DNA from 2 places in the Legionella qingyii genome. Region 2 is predicted to be linked to the other one. Evidence: riboswitches for the same ligand, from Rfam matches in the RefSeq annotation. Region 2 holds a riboswitch; the other holds the start of a gene.

Region 1 (6,895 bases), on a different contig from region 2:
CAGAAGTTCCGGATCTTCATCTTTTAAACTCACAGACATCGTTTCCTCACTTGTACCCTCTTGTAAAAAACTAAAGACAAAGTAGATCGCAGGTTTTTGGGTTCTGGTTACAGAACCCAAAAACCAAAAGAGAAATAAATACCATTGAATCCTTAATTATGATTCTTATCCGTCAGGGGTGATGAATGGTTATAATCCGTGTATAATAGCGGCAATTTATTTTCAGGTTGCTCTATGAATAAACAGGATTTTTACTTTGATTTACCTCCAGAACTCATTGCGCAGTATCCGTTAGCGAATCGCAGTGACTCACGTCTTTTAACCTATAATCGTCAGAATGGTGAATACGGTCATTACCAGTTTCGTGAAATAGCTGATTTTTTAAACCCTGGCGATTTATTGGTAATGAATGATTCCAAGGTGATCCCAGCCAGACTTTATGGCCATAAGAATACTGGTGGAAAAGTTGAGTTATTGGTTGAACGTATTACTGGCGAACTTACCTTTCTAGCTCATATTAAGGCCAGTAAAGCGCTGAAAGCTGGCTCAATGATTAAGTTGGAGCAAGATAAAGAAATCAAAGTTCTTGATCGACACGATGATTTATTTCTTTGTCATGCCGATATGGATGTCTTGAACTTATTGAATGGAATAGGGCATATTCCATTGCCACCTTATATTACCCGAATTGATGAAACGCTAGATCAGAATCGTTATCAAACGGTTTATGCAAAATATGAAGGATCTGTTGCTGCTCCCACAGCAGGTTTGCATTTTGATGAGCATGTATTATCCAGCGTACGTTCAAGAGGCGTTACTGTGGCGTATCTTACTTTGCATGTTGGAGCGGGAACATTTAGACCCGTTCGTTGCGATAATATTAAAGATCATAAAATGCATAGTGAGCGATTTACAATTAGTCCTGAATTGTGTGAGACAGTACACGCCACGAAAGCAGCAGGAAATCGAGTAATTGCAGTAGGTACAACCACTTTGCGTAGTCTTGAAAGTGCTGCACAAAATGGAGAACTAACCCCATGTAGCAGAGATACAGACATCTTTATTTACCCGGGATATGAGTTTAAGATTTGCGATGGATTAATGACTAATTTTCACTTGCCTGAGTCCACTTTATTAATGCTGGTTTCAGCTTTTATAGGCCATAAACAAGCAATGATGCTTTACCAGGAAGCAATTGAAAAAAGGTACAGGTTTTTTAGTTATGGCGACACCAGTTTATTGCTGTAAATCAGGAGATCAGGAATGTTGGCTGCAGTACAAAATTTTATACCTGTTTTAACTTCAGAAGCAGGTTTGTGCCTTACAACGGCAAATTGGCAAGAGGCAAAGGTAACTGCCGCATCCTATTCTTTGGAGAGTTTGTTGTATAAGCCTGGTCAGGATGTACTTCAAAAAATACCTGATTTAGCGCATTATCTGGCTTGTCCTGGAATGATGATAATCAATGCTGCGTCACTTGTTGCCAATAAAGAAAAGGTTTATGTTCTTAAGTCTCCTTATGATGGGTCCCGAGTCAAACTTGCTTTGGAAGAGCTCATCGGACTGATCCTGTATCTAAAACCGGATGCAGTACTATTACCCCAACATATCATGCGTGATTTTCCACAAATTTGGGACAATTGGGATGATGCAATTGTTCCATTTATTCATAGTGATGATTTAGAACAGCATGCAGTTATGAAACCTCATGGGGTTTATTTTAAGATTTTGAATGAACCGAATTGGGCTAAATTAGAGCAATTCTCCCATGTCCCACGTTATGTTATGGGATGTTTTGAGTCTGAACTAATTCAACGTTTGCGTCATCAGGGAATAGGATTTATTGAGACGGATGAGCCAGCTCAAGCAGCAATGCAAGGAAGGGTGTACAGCAAGACAGGCACTGTGGATCTAATGGATTCAAAAACACAAATGCAATTTGAAATGATCGATGCGAATTGTGTTTGTCCTACTTGTTCGCAACAATTTACTCGCGCTTATTTACATCATTTATTGCAACATACTCCTTTATTATGTCAGCGATTTCTGATCCAGCATAATGTTTTTTATGTGCAGAATTGTGAGGTTAGTTGATGCTCTTTAAACCTGACCCTAGCACTCACTGCCATTAAGTTAAGGTTTTTTGTCATTCTCGCGAAGTCGAGAATCTATTCTTAAATTGGCACAATGCTTTGTCAGAAATGGGTTCCCGCCTTCGCGGGAACGACAGTTTTTCTTAACTTAATGGTAATACCCTCAGCTCTCTCCCATAAATGGGAGAAGGTGCCCGTTAGGGGCGATGAGGGGCCTCTTATAATATTTGACAGTTTTTTCCATACCAGCTAGCATTACGGTCAATTTGATGGCGCGGGGTGTCGTGATAAACGTCTGAGAAATACCCGTTGAACTTGATCTGGTTCATACCAGCGTAAGAACGCCTTAAATCTGTATCTATTTTTAGAACAGTTAATTTCTTAGAGTACTCTCTACCGTATTGTAGACCGGTCTTTAAGAGTTATTTAACTGTTTTGTTGAATGCAGATTCATTTCTTCTATTAAGTCTTAACGCGATATCTTTAGCCATCCTATTTTATTAATTAAACAAGGAGCTATGGCATGAGTGCGTTATCTATGAGAACTACCCTATTACTTAATTGGTATGCAAACCCTTACCATACCCCCATTTTTGTTGCCCATGCGTTAGGGTATTACCAACAAGAAGGTATAAAACTCGCAATTTTAGAACCTAGCGATCCAAGCGATGTGACCGAAATTGTCGGTATGGGCCATGTTGATTTTGGGGTCAAGGCCATGATTCATACCTTAGCTGCCCGTGCAAAAGGCTATCCTGTTACCTCAATTGGTACATTATTGGATGAACCTCCTACAGGTCTGATTGCACTGAAATCCAGTGGTATAAGCTCATTTCAGGATATTGTTGGCAAACGGGTTGGTTATATTGGCGAGTTTGGCAAAATCATTATCGATAATTTGGCAACATTAGCTGGCATTGATCCCTCAAGTTATGAAACAGTTCGTATTGGCATGAATGTTACTGATGCGATTTGTCGTGATATCGTTGATACAGGGATTGGTTTTATTAATTTTCAAAAAGTTGAATTAGAACATTTACGGGGTGAAACGGTATTTCTGCGTATCGATCAGCTTGCAGGCTTAGGTTGTTGCTGCTTTTGTTCCATTCAATTTATTGTGCCAGAACGCATGTTAAAAAAGCCTGAAACACTTAAAGGATTTCTCAATGCCACACAACGGGGGGCTGCGTTTACTACCGAAAACCCCGAAGAAGCTTATGAACTGTTATGCAGGGTGAAACCTCAATTGCGAACCCCTATGTATCATACAATTTTCATCCGCAGTTTACCCTTTTTCTCGCGTACTCTTTTAAATGTGGAGCGTGATTGGAATAAAGTAGGTCGTTTCGGCAAGCATTTGGGAATTATCGATGAGTCTTTTGCAGTAAATGCTTGTTATACAAACGAGTTGCTCCCTAAGATACCTCATTCGGAGCTGGAACCTATTGCGTGTTGCATTAGTGAATGAAAATACAATTGTAGCCTAGATGCAGCTGCAAACAGGCTACCAATATATTGAGAAAAGTGATTCTAATTAAATGAAAAATGTTGCTGTTGTTGGTGCTGGAATTATGGGGTGTTTATTGGCTTTTCGTTTACAAAATGAAGGCTTGCAAGTGACATTATTTGAGGCAGAACCCTTTTTCAATAATTGCAGTAATGCAGCAGCAGGGCTTTTGGCACCAATGTCTGAACTCGATAAAGCGGAGCAAGTGATTTTTAATCTGGGAGTAGAGTCAGTTGACACCTTATGGAGATCTATTTTGGATCAATTAGCGGACCCCGTATATTTTCGCCAAAATGGATGTCTTGTGGTGCATCATCCTCAAGATAAAGCAGAATGGCAGCAATTTAGTGGCAGAATTGTCAATAAATTAAGTGATTCCTGTTATCAGTTGCTCAACCAAAATGAATTAAGCCAACTGGAACCAGAACTGCATCAGTTGAAAATGGCATATTATTTTCCCAGAGAAGCACAACTTGATAATCAGACGTTATTGCTGGCACTTAAAAAACATCTTTGCCAGCGCGGTGCTATTTGGCGAGATCATACTTTTGTTTCTCGCATGCATCCAGGCGAGATAGAAACAAGAGAGAGGTCTTATTCATTTGATTTTGTATTTGATTGCAGAGGTCTTGGAGCAAAAAACACTTTTCCAAATTTACGTGGGCTTCGAGGCGAACTTCTTTGGCTGTATGCTCCTGATGTTCAATTAAAAAGGCCAATACGCCTCTTGCATCCACGCTATAATATTTATATTGCACCGCGCCCTAATTGTTATTACCTTATCGGCGCCAGTGAATTAGAATCAGAAGATCCCAGCCCCATTTCAGTGCGTACCACACTTGAATTATTAACCGCTGCATACTATGTGCACCGAGGTTTTGCTGAAGCACGGGTAATTAAGACAGTGACGCATTGCCGACCTACCTTAATGCATCATCAGCCACGCATACGATATGCCCAACGAATTATTGCTGTTAACGGACTTTATCGTCATGGATATTTAATCGCTCCGGCATTAGTAGAGGAAATTCTACGTGGATTAAAGAGCAATCAAAAAGACATTTGTTATCCTGAGCTTTGGGAGGCTTATTCATGATCATTTATATAAATGATAAACCATATACTCTTGATTCATCCTGTACCTTGCAGGAAATGCTTGAGCAGAGAGAGGGTATTGCTGCACATGTAGCAATCGCAATTAATAATCAGTTTGTTCCTAAGTCTATGTTTTCCAACACCACATTGTGTGAAGGCGATCGTATTGATTTGATTGTTCCGATGCAGGGAGGGTAGGGCTATGTGGTATTTAGCAGATAAACCCTTAACAAGTCGTTTGCTTTTGGGGACAGCTGGCTATCCATCACTTGAGGTAATGACTGATGCAATTCGAGCTTCCAAAACCAACGTGATTACTGTTTCTTTAAAACGGCAAATGCCTTGTGATATGGGGGGCGATTTATTTTGGCAAACCATACAGTCTTTGGGTTGCAATATACTTCCTAATACTGCGGGCTGCCGTGACGCACAAACTGCGATTACTACAGCCGAAATGGCACGTGAACTATTTCAAACTTCATGGGTTAAATTGGAAGTAATTGGTGATGATTACAGTTTACAACCCGATCCTTTTGAATTGTTACATGCTGCCGCCGAATTAGTAAAACGAGGCTTTGAAGTGTTTCCTTATTGTACGGATGATTTGGTTTTATGTCAGCGTTTAGTGGATTGCGGTTGTCGGATTTTGATGCCTTGGGCCGCACCTATAGGTTCTGGAAAAGGGCTACTTAATCCTTTTGCTTTGGAGACATTACGCCAACGATTACCGGATGTAACCCTGATTGTCGATGCAGGAATTGGAAAGCCATCTCATGCGACACGCATTTTGGAGTTAGGTTTTGATGCGGTCTTGTTGAATAGTGCAGTCGCTTCATCGATTTATCCATTGACTATGGCTGAGGCTTTTTCACATGCTGTCATCGCAGGACGTTCTGCTTTTGAAGCTGGCCTTATGCCTGAACGAATTACGGCACAATCGTGTACTCCTTTAATCGATACACCGTTTTGGCATCAGGAGATCGCATGATGAGTACTGTATGGAGCAACATGGGTAATGAAGCAGATAGACAAACACTTCGAGGATTGGGTCTTGAGATGCAATCGCAGCGATTTCTTAAAACTCCGCCTGCCGCAATTAAAATTGAAACGAGAGTTTCTGCTGACGACATTCAGATTCTCAATCATTATGCGGGACCTGTAGTTTGGGATTTTAGCTTATCCTTATCTCAATATGTTGAGGAAAAGAAGAGTAATTTAGGCGCTGGACTTTCTTTTGCCGATGTTTTGGTACTAAATACGCATGAAGCTGAATTTATTTTAAATTGTCAGGTCAAAACACATCACGCCATGCAAGAAACTGCATATAAACTACTAGCTCTTGGTGCTAAAAGTGTATTTCTCATAGGGCAGCCTATGCACGAGTCTTCATGGCAGCATGATTATTGGACCAATGGAAGCACTTCATTTTGGCTGACTCAAAATCGTATCTATGATGCAAAATATCCGGAACTTCGTTCGATTTTCTCCGCAGCAATTACTGGTGCACTGGCTCTTGGTTATTTGCTTGAAGACGCATTAATCATAGCAAAAATGTACGTACATCAGGCAGTACGTCGAGGACAAACCAGTGTGTATTACGGTGGTTTTCCAGAAGATGAAACTGATTTACCTTATCTTGCATCTAAACCATTGTATGAAGCGCCACAACCATTTAAGCCATGTCACCGATTAGGTCTTTATCCGGTGGTTGATGAATTTTCTTGGGTTGAACGGCTCTTGAATCTTGGAGTAAAAACCATTCAATTACGAATTAAAGAAAAAACAAACACCCTTGAAGAGGAGATGCGGCAAAGCATTGCTTTGGCTAAAAAACATCGGGCCACATTATTTATAAATGACTACTGGGAAATGGCTTTAAAGTTAAATGCAGAAGCAGTGCATTTAGGGCAATCAGATTTGGATACAGCGGATCTTGATGCAATTAGAAAACAAGGGCTTTTGCTGGGAGTAAGTACTCATTGTTACTACGAAGTAGCACGAGCGCATGCGCTGTGCCCTTCATATATTGCAATTGGCCCAATTTTTCCGACAACAAGCAAAGAAATGCCTTTTGCAGCTCAAGGCATTGAATGCTTACAGCGCTGGAAACGTACGTTAAATTATCCTTTAGTTGCAATAGGAGGAATTAATATCGATCGCATGCCTGATGTGGTGGCTACAGGTGTTCAAGGCGTTGCCC
Region 2 (6,895 bases):
GAAAACCTTAATTCAAATATTTGAAGAGTTTTCATTAGTTACAATCAACTCACGATTAAATTCTAATTTGATCCAATCTATTTTATCTTTTAAAAGGATTTTAAAAATGCCACAAGGAACAACTTATTCTACTGTATTAGAGCGTCTTCAGGCGCGGGCGCCACAGTCCTCATCTGCCCATAGAAACGCACAACGTGGTAACGCTGGACTGGCTGTGACTCAACTCTCAGTACAAGCCGGCATGCAAATTGTTAACGCAACCAGCCCTATTCCTTTAATCCCTATATCTTTTGCCCAGGTACTCAATTCCGGTTATGCTCTATGTCGCGAGGATACCCATCTTAATGAAAAAGTAATTCAAGGGCTTCAAGCGATTTTTTCTGCCGTTATCTTGGGTTTAGCGATAACTTTGGTGTTTGATGATGAGCAGATAGTTGGACAAGTCATGTACTTATTTCAACTTCTCTATAGTTCTCTACTTCTGGTTTCATGGGGGGGGAGTGAAGTTTCAAAAGAGCCCACCCCAACGTCTACAGCTAACGCAGTTGCTCCTCGTATGCTTAAAAGCATAATTAAGAATCCCATTGAAGATGATGAAGAAATGGGCAAACAAAGTGAGCATGAAGATGATGCAGAAAACGATGAGGAGATGCAGTTAAGTAACAGAAAAAATACTTCTTCGCGATAACAGGAAAAAATGTATGCTTGGAGGCAAACGCAAACTGTTTCCTATCTGAATAGTCCCAAGAAAATACTGGGCCTATTTTAAGGCGAGGGAGTATGTGATTTAGCGTCGCCAAGCGGCATGTCATTAAGTGTTTTTTCGAATACGTCGTAATTATTGGAGTTTGACTCGGTATTAAGTATGGGAAAAAGAAGGTGTTGAAAAAAAACGGCTCTTTTTTCAATTTCTTCGGCATAGATTTCTGCTACAAGTTCGGGCTCATTTTTAAAAGCGCCACAACCCCAGGCGCCAAGGACTGCATGTGATTGTCCTGCAAGAATTAATGTATCGAGTTGGGCCGCAATTCGTCGGCGTAGATCTTCCCTGTGTTCTTTTAATACCTGAGGGTCTGTTGATTGGGACTCAGCAAAGTGCTCGGGAGCCGCTGACCTTAATTCATAAAAAGGAAAAATACTGTCCGCCGGAAGAAGTGCATAACTCAAATCTGGACTTACAACGTGTCCAGATGCCCCAAAGTCCTCCATCGTCGAAGGCAGCATTATTTCCGGGCCTCTAAAACATATTCTAGGTTCTGTGTCATGGAGGGTTTTATAGATTTCCTCAGGATAAATTATGGGGCAACGTTCCTTTAGAATGTCACGCTCTTTGGCGGTCATTTTTTTTCTGGCTTCTACTAACGCGGTTCCCTCCTCAGTATATACAAACAGGTTAGTCTCCTTATCCAATGTGACTATTTTATCCACTAACGAAAGTATGCATGTACTTCGATGCCATATATTTTCTTCTAGAGCGCTGCCACCTTCTAATGCTGCCCCCCCGGGATAGCGTTTATTTGATGGATTTAATAAGGTATAAGTTACGGCATTGTCCTTAGTTGCTTTTAAAGTTGCATCACCCCAATCTTGATATTTGACTTCAACTCTCGGGACAAATGCAGAGGTTGTTGCAGAGTTTAATTCTTTCCAACGCTTCATATTACTTATGGCAGTTTTCTGTAAGTATTGATATTCATCGGCATTGGTTACCTTAACTATTGTTTTATAGATACTATCATGACGCCAAAGATCCCCAGATAAGCTTCCTTTGAGAAAGCTGGGTCTATGTGATTCGTGAACTGTATAAATGGAAGAATATACTTCATTTGAAGGCATGCGACCTCTGAAAAATCTTATCCTACCGAGCATAATTTAAATCCTCAATGTAACTAGCAGCCGCTTGAATTCGATTTACATCGGCCTATTACTTTAAATGTCCTTTAGTCAAAAGCACAATAATGGCAATTAAAATAATCAATTAGAGCATATATTTATCATAGTGTATCTAGGTTGGAATTCAAGAATGCCCATAGCTATTCAGCGTATTTCATTAAACGATATGAAAATTTGTTTAGTTTTTGGGACGGTTATTTAATTGGAAAAAGGCATGAAAGAGAATCCATAATATATTATCTATAATTTAATTCATTAAATGAGGTATATTAAAAGTTCATAAAACAAGGAGTGTTTATTATGAGAAGAAATTCCATAAAGAATTTGAGTGGTTTCGTCATCCTTTCTTTTTCAATTCAAGCCGTAGCTAATGATACGATTCGAGTGCATGTCAAAACAAATGAAAAAACAGCGGCCGCATTAGGATATACTGTGGATGGTAAAAAATCAGGGTCTCGCGGAAAATCCTATGAAGGAAAAGGGCCTATAAATAAAGAATATGTATTTGGATATAGAAAAAACTCGGCATTTGGTCCCGATGTTTTATGCGGTTCACACGTTCTAACCAAAGACAGTATTGTAACGTTAATCACTAAAGGTGAACATTGCTCTATTGTAGTAAATAAAATAGGAACCTAAAGAAGCACTTTTATTGTGCATGATGGGTGCGTTTGAACTTTGTCGAAATGGAGCCTATCGGACAGATAGTGCTGCATCCTCCATCATTTGTTCATAAATCAAAACTAAAACGGAACCGTGCTGAACCTCCAAAAAGATTTCCGGCAAGTGAGTTCGATTAAAACACGAGGTTTTTCCTGGAAAGGAAAGATGTGCGTCATTGAGCTCCCATTGCAGACCAATTGAAGATAGGGTTGCCTCAGGTATTCCCATTAATGAAATTTTTGTCTGTACTGGCAATGAAAGATTCATTCTGGAGTGTTCATTAAGCACAAAACCTCTTATAGGTGGAGCATACAAAAGACAGTTTGTTTCCATAAAGATATTCATGTTATTCAGTATATGATCCAAATGCCCACCATTTATGCCAACGATAATAGCTGGCAATAAATCATTATCTTTTAAATAACACAGAGCTTTTTGGTAATCACTGCTGTTTTGATCCGGTGTATGAAGAAAAGGGTGATTTTCCAGAAGAGTTGGGTGTACAGAATCTAAATCTCCGGTAATTAATTGAGGACGAATTCCAAGCTCATATAAACTGTTTGCGGCGCCATCAGCTGCGATAATGGGCAAATTCATCGTCACAAAAAAAGATGAATCGGGTAATTCTCCATTGAGGCATAAAATAGATTGATAGCCGCTTAAATTAATTACATCGTGCATCATAATATCTTTTTAACAAAATAAGCAGCAAACTGACAATCAAACCCACCACATTAGAACTGATTACAAAGAAGGAGTCCGTGCTACTCCCATAAATAATCCAAGCTAAAGAACAAATGAGGTAATTGACTAGCATGATCATGGAAAGATCTTGGGTTGATCGCGTTTTTAATGATTTGATAATTTGTGGTAATAAACCAATAAACGAAGTAACAAAAGCAACACAGCCTGAAAACAAAACAATAGACACATTTTCCTCCGCTCAGACGAATGAGATCAGGTTCAAAGGGTTGGTTTAATCCTCTCAGCCATATAACAGGCACCCCCAATGTACAAATATTATTCTAGCATGAAAGAGCCTAACGACAAAGGTATATTTAGGAATGGCGGGCTATTTTTCACAATTAATTATATATAAAAACAACATATTGTTAATATTTTGTTAAGGTTAAGGATTTAAAATTTGCTCATAGAGTGTTCAATTAGGTAGTGCTTATGGGCAAAGTTATTCTTATTCATGCTAATTGCTGCAATCCTACTGCTAAAGGTGATTTTGCTTTTGCAGCGAATATCGCAAAGGACCTTATTCACGAACTTCAAAATAGAAGTGTAAAAGATATTGATGTCGTTTTAGTGAGTACTCTTGATGGAATAGGTAAATTTACAAGCATGTATGGTGCTGCTGTTAACAGACGTATATCCGTAGAAGATTGCAGCGTTGGATTTTCTTCTTTGGAAGAGTTTGATGCAGTTGAAAATACAGTTGTAGCCTTTATTGATGCGAATCGATGTAAAATTCCGGCAGCAGACCTAGTCAAACGAGTTCTTTCTCCTGAGAGTAAAATATTATTTGTAGGGAATGTCAACCAGCCTCGCCTTGCAGATTCAAATTCACAAACTGGATATCGTATGCAAGCCAGGCTGGAACAACCAGGCCTTTACGAATCGTTTAATGACCGAGATATGATGGTTGGTAGTGCTGGTCTTGGTCAAGATCGATTAGGAGTACCCACTATTGCTAAAGCGGAAGATTTACCAGCGTTAACTAATAATGAGCAGGTTGTCCAGGCATCTCTTCCCAAAAAAAACTATGGATTTATGTATCTTGCAGCGGTAGCTCCTTCTAAAGATTACAAATTAATCGCGCAATACATTAAATTAAGTGGTCAAGACACATATGTTCTGGTTGGGGATTTCACGAGCAAAAAATATGATATTAAATACGCATATGAACATGATACAACTTTAGCCACTCCTAAGCCTTTACCACAAATTGAATACCATCAATCATTACCCTATAAAGTGATGCGTCAAGCAGTGGCTCACGCAGAAAGCCCATTGGTTTTATCAACTGGAGCTACAAGCACTCTGGAAGCCATGCGCGACAAAAAGCTGACTTATTATCAAGATATTTCGAACAACACGGAGTTTGTTGCAGATTATTTACTTGTGTTGAAGTCAATGGTTGCAAGTGATACTTCCCTGTTTGGAGCAATGCCCGATATGATTATTGAGTTATCTGGCTTGCTTTTTGCTAACAAACCCCTTAACCGTCAGGAGATGGAACGAACCCATGAGCTGTTGGAAATATCTCCTGTAAGTTCAAGATTGGCCGATATGAATCAGGCCATTATCGAGCAGGCGAGTGGAAAAATCGCGCCAAAACTTCTTGGTTTTTTAGGTAATTCACGGAAAACCCAAGATCCCATTCAACTGGCTACGGTTTGTGCCTCATTACGTAAATCAGGTGAAATGAGCAACCCAGTGTATGATCAAGCTTTAAGAAGAGCAGCTACATGGGGGCGATTATTTGAACTCAAGGTATTGATTAAATCGATGTCGCTCTCGGAAATGGACAAAGTAGATCCAGCTCATGAGCGTACGGCACTTCATTGGGCCGTTACAAGCAAGAATTATGATTGTGCCAAGGCATTGGTCAAAGCAGGGGTATCTTTAGATCGTCAAGACAAAGAGGGACAAACTCCATTACACAAAGCGGTAAAAAATGGCGATAGAAAGATGATTAAAATGCTTATGGAAGCTGGTGCGTCTGTAGATATTGCTGATAAACATAAAAGCAGTCCTCAAGACTGTGCTCCTGATAGTGGCACCTTATTATTTTTCAAGGATTGCCATGCTCATCTCTATCAACAGACTACTAATGTAGGGTCATTGTAAGTTTTTAACATCGATCTTTTCGATAAGAATGGGAGTACTTAAAAGCCAGTTTTAAGTACTCCCTATATCACGTTGTAATCTACCTTTTTCCCGGATTTATACCCTGGCGATTTTCAATAGGAACTAACTTCTTATCATTGGGTCAATTTGTTTTTATTCTGATCAAATGGTAATGTTTTTTAATCTGTTCAAATGGATTTTTTCTTAGGATAATGGGACCGCGATGTCAGTTTGGTAAAAATTTTTCCTCCGGATTGACATTAGAGTAGGTTATCGATCCTTAAAGACACGTTCCTTGAGGATGTTTTTTTCAGATAAGGAATAAAAAATGAAAAGAATTACTTTATTAATCATTGGATTGACTCTAACTGGTTTAGCAGTTGCGAAAAGTGGGCCCAAAGAGGAGGTACGCCATATTGTGACACTCAATGGCCTAACTCAAGGTGATGGACGATATATTCGAACTGATGTTACTGAGAATGGCCAATATAAATATGGCTATTATTTTTGCGGAACCCGCCATACTGTTGTATATGGTGATATGGTGTTTGCTGATGAGGTGGGTGAATCTTATCGTGTGGAACGAGCTATTAAATTTTCGATTTGTCAGGATGAAACCTTAACTGAGTGTCAAGAATTTGCATCGGATCAGTTCACTATTTTTAAGAATAAAGATGGATATTTAGAAACCGATAGTCGTCCAGTTTTACCTATAAGTGTTGCATCAGTAAAAGATGCGTTTAAAGCATGTCAACCTAATCCAGAAGAAGATAATCGGATGAAAAAAATAATTCATGCGGGGAGCAATTATCTGATTCGTAAAGGTTAATTGGATGTAATCTGGGTTATACACGGCCGCACTGCGACTATGTTGAGAATTTTTGCCATTCCCGAGAAGGCGAGAATCTATTCTTAAATTGGCGCTACGCCTTGCTAGAAATGGGTTCCGCCTTCGCGGGAACGACAGTTTTCCCTTAACTTAATGGTCATGAAGCGCAGCCATAACCCGGTTTTTTTACCGCCAGTCCCGAGTGTAAAGAGGGGCTCTACGTTGTGGCTCTTCACCCTGTCTACAAAAAAATCGATGAAGGCTCCAAATTTTTTCCTAAATCTAGAGCAAAAATAAACAGATTTCACTATAATGCTCCACTGCTTTTTATAGAATGAATATTATGTCCCAACCAAGAACTTCGATTTTGCTTATTGGCTTATTATCTGCCTTTTCATTACTCACATTTGATCTTTATCAACCTTCGTTGCCTTACATCACCAATTTGTTTGGTACAACGCATAGTTTAAGTCAATTAACCTTAAGTATTTATCTGTTTGTTTTTGGTGTGACTCAATTAGTTTGGGGGCCGTTAATTGATCATTTTGGACGACGTCGTTTGTTACCTGGCAGTTTAGTTCTTGCTGTTCTTGCCAGTTTAATTTGTGCTTTTGCGCCGAATATCTTTGTACTCATACTCGGTCGGGCATT

The links. Region 2 has a riboswitch for thiamine pyrophosphate ahead of ELY20_RS06705 (SemiSWEET family sugar transporter). Riboswitches for the same ligand answer to the same signal wherever they lie in the genome.
Region 1: linked by a shared signal. The riboswitch ahead of ELY20_RS01280 (ABC transporter substrate-binding protein) and the one ahead of ELY20_RS06705 (SemiSWEET family sugar transporter) in region 2 are both predicted to bind thiamine pyrophosphate.

The regions. Positions count from the first base shown of each region.
Region 1 is NZ_RZGX01000001.1:314,443-321,337, forward strand. It holds gene ELY20_RS01265 (hypothetical protein) at 1-74, shown strand, start outside; gene queA (tRNA preQ1(34) S-adenosylmethionine ribosyltransferase-isomerase QueA) at 235-1,248, shown strand; gene ELY20_RS01275 (tRNA-guanine transglycosylase) at 1,264-2,094, shown strand; TPP riboswitch at 2,359-2,452, shown strand; gene ELY20_RS01280 (ABC transporter substrate-binding protein) at 2,617-3,561, shown strand; gene ELY20_RS01285 (FAD-dependent oxidoreductase) at 3,632-4,696, shown strand; gene thiS (sulfur carrier protein ThiS) at 4,693-4,893, shown strand; gene ELY20_RS01295 (thiazole synthase) at 4,898-5,683, shown strand; gene thiE (thiamine phosphate synthase) at 5,680-6,895, shown strand, end outside.
Region 2 is NZ_RZGX01000007.1:80,372-87,266, reverse strand. It holds gene ELY20_RS06725 (hypothetical protein) at 107-688, shown strand; gene ELY20_RS06720 (poly(ADP-ribose) glycohydrolase domain-containing protein) at 766-1,836, opposite strand; gene ELY20_RS06715 (hypothetical protein) at 2,194-2,532, shown strand; gene ELY20_RS06710 (thiamine diphosphokinase) at 2,587-3,237, opposite strand; gene ELY20_RS06705 (SemiSWEET family sugar transporter) at 3,221-3,487, opposite strand; TPP riboswitch at 3,474-3,574, opposite strand; gene ankY (Dot/Icm T4SS effector AnkY/LegA9) at 3,733-5,415, shown strand; gene ELY20_RS06695 (hypothetical protein) at 5,744-6,244, shown strand; gene ELY20_RS06690 (multidrug effflux MFS transporter) at 6,588-6,895, shown strand, end outside.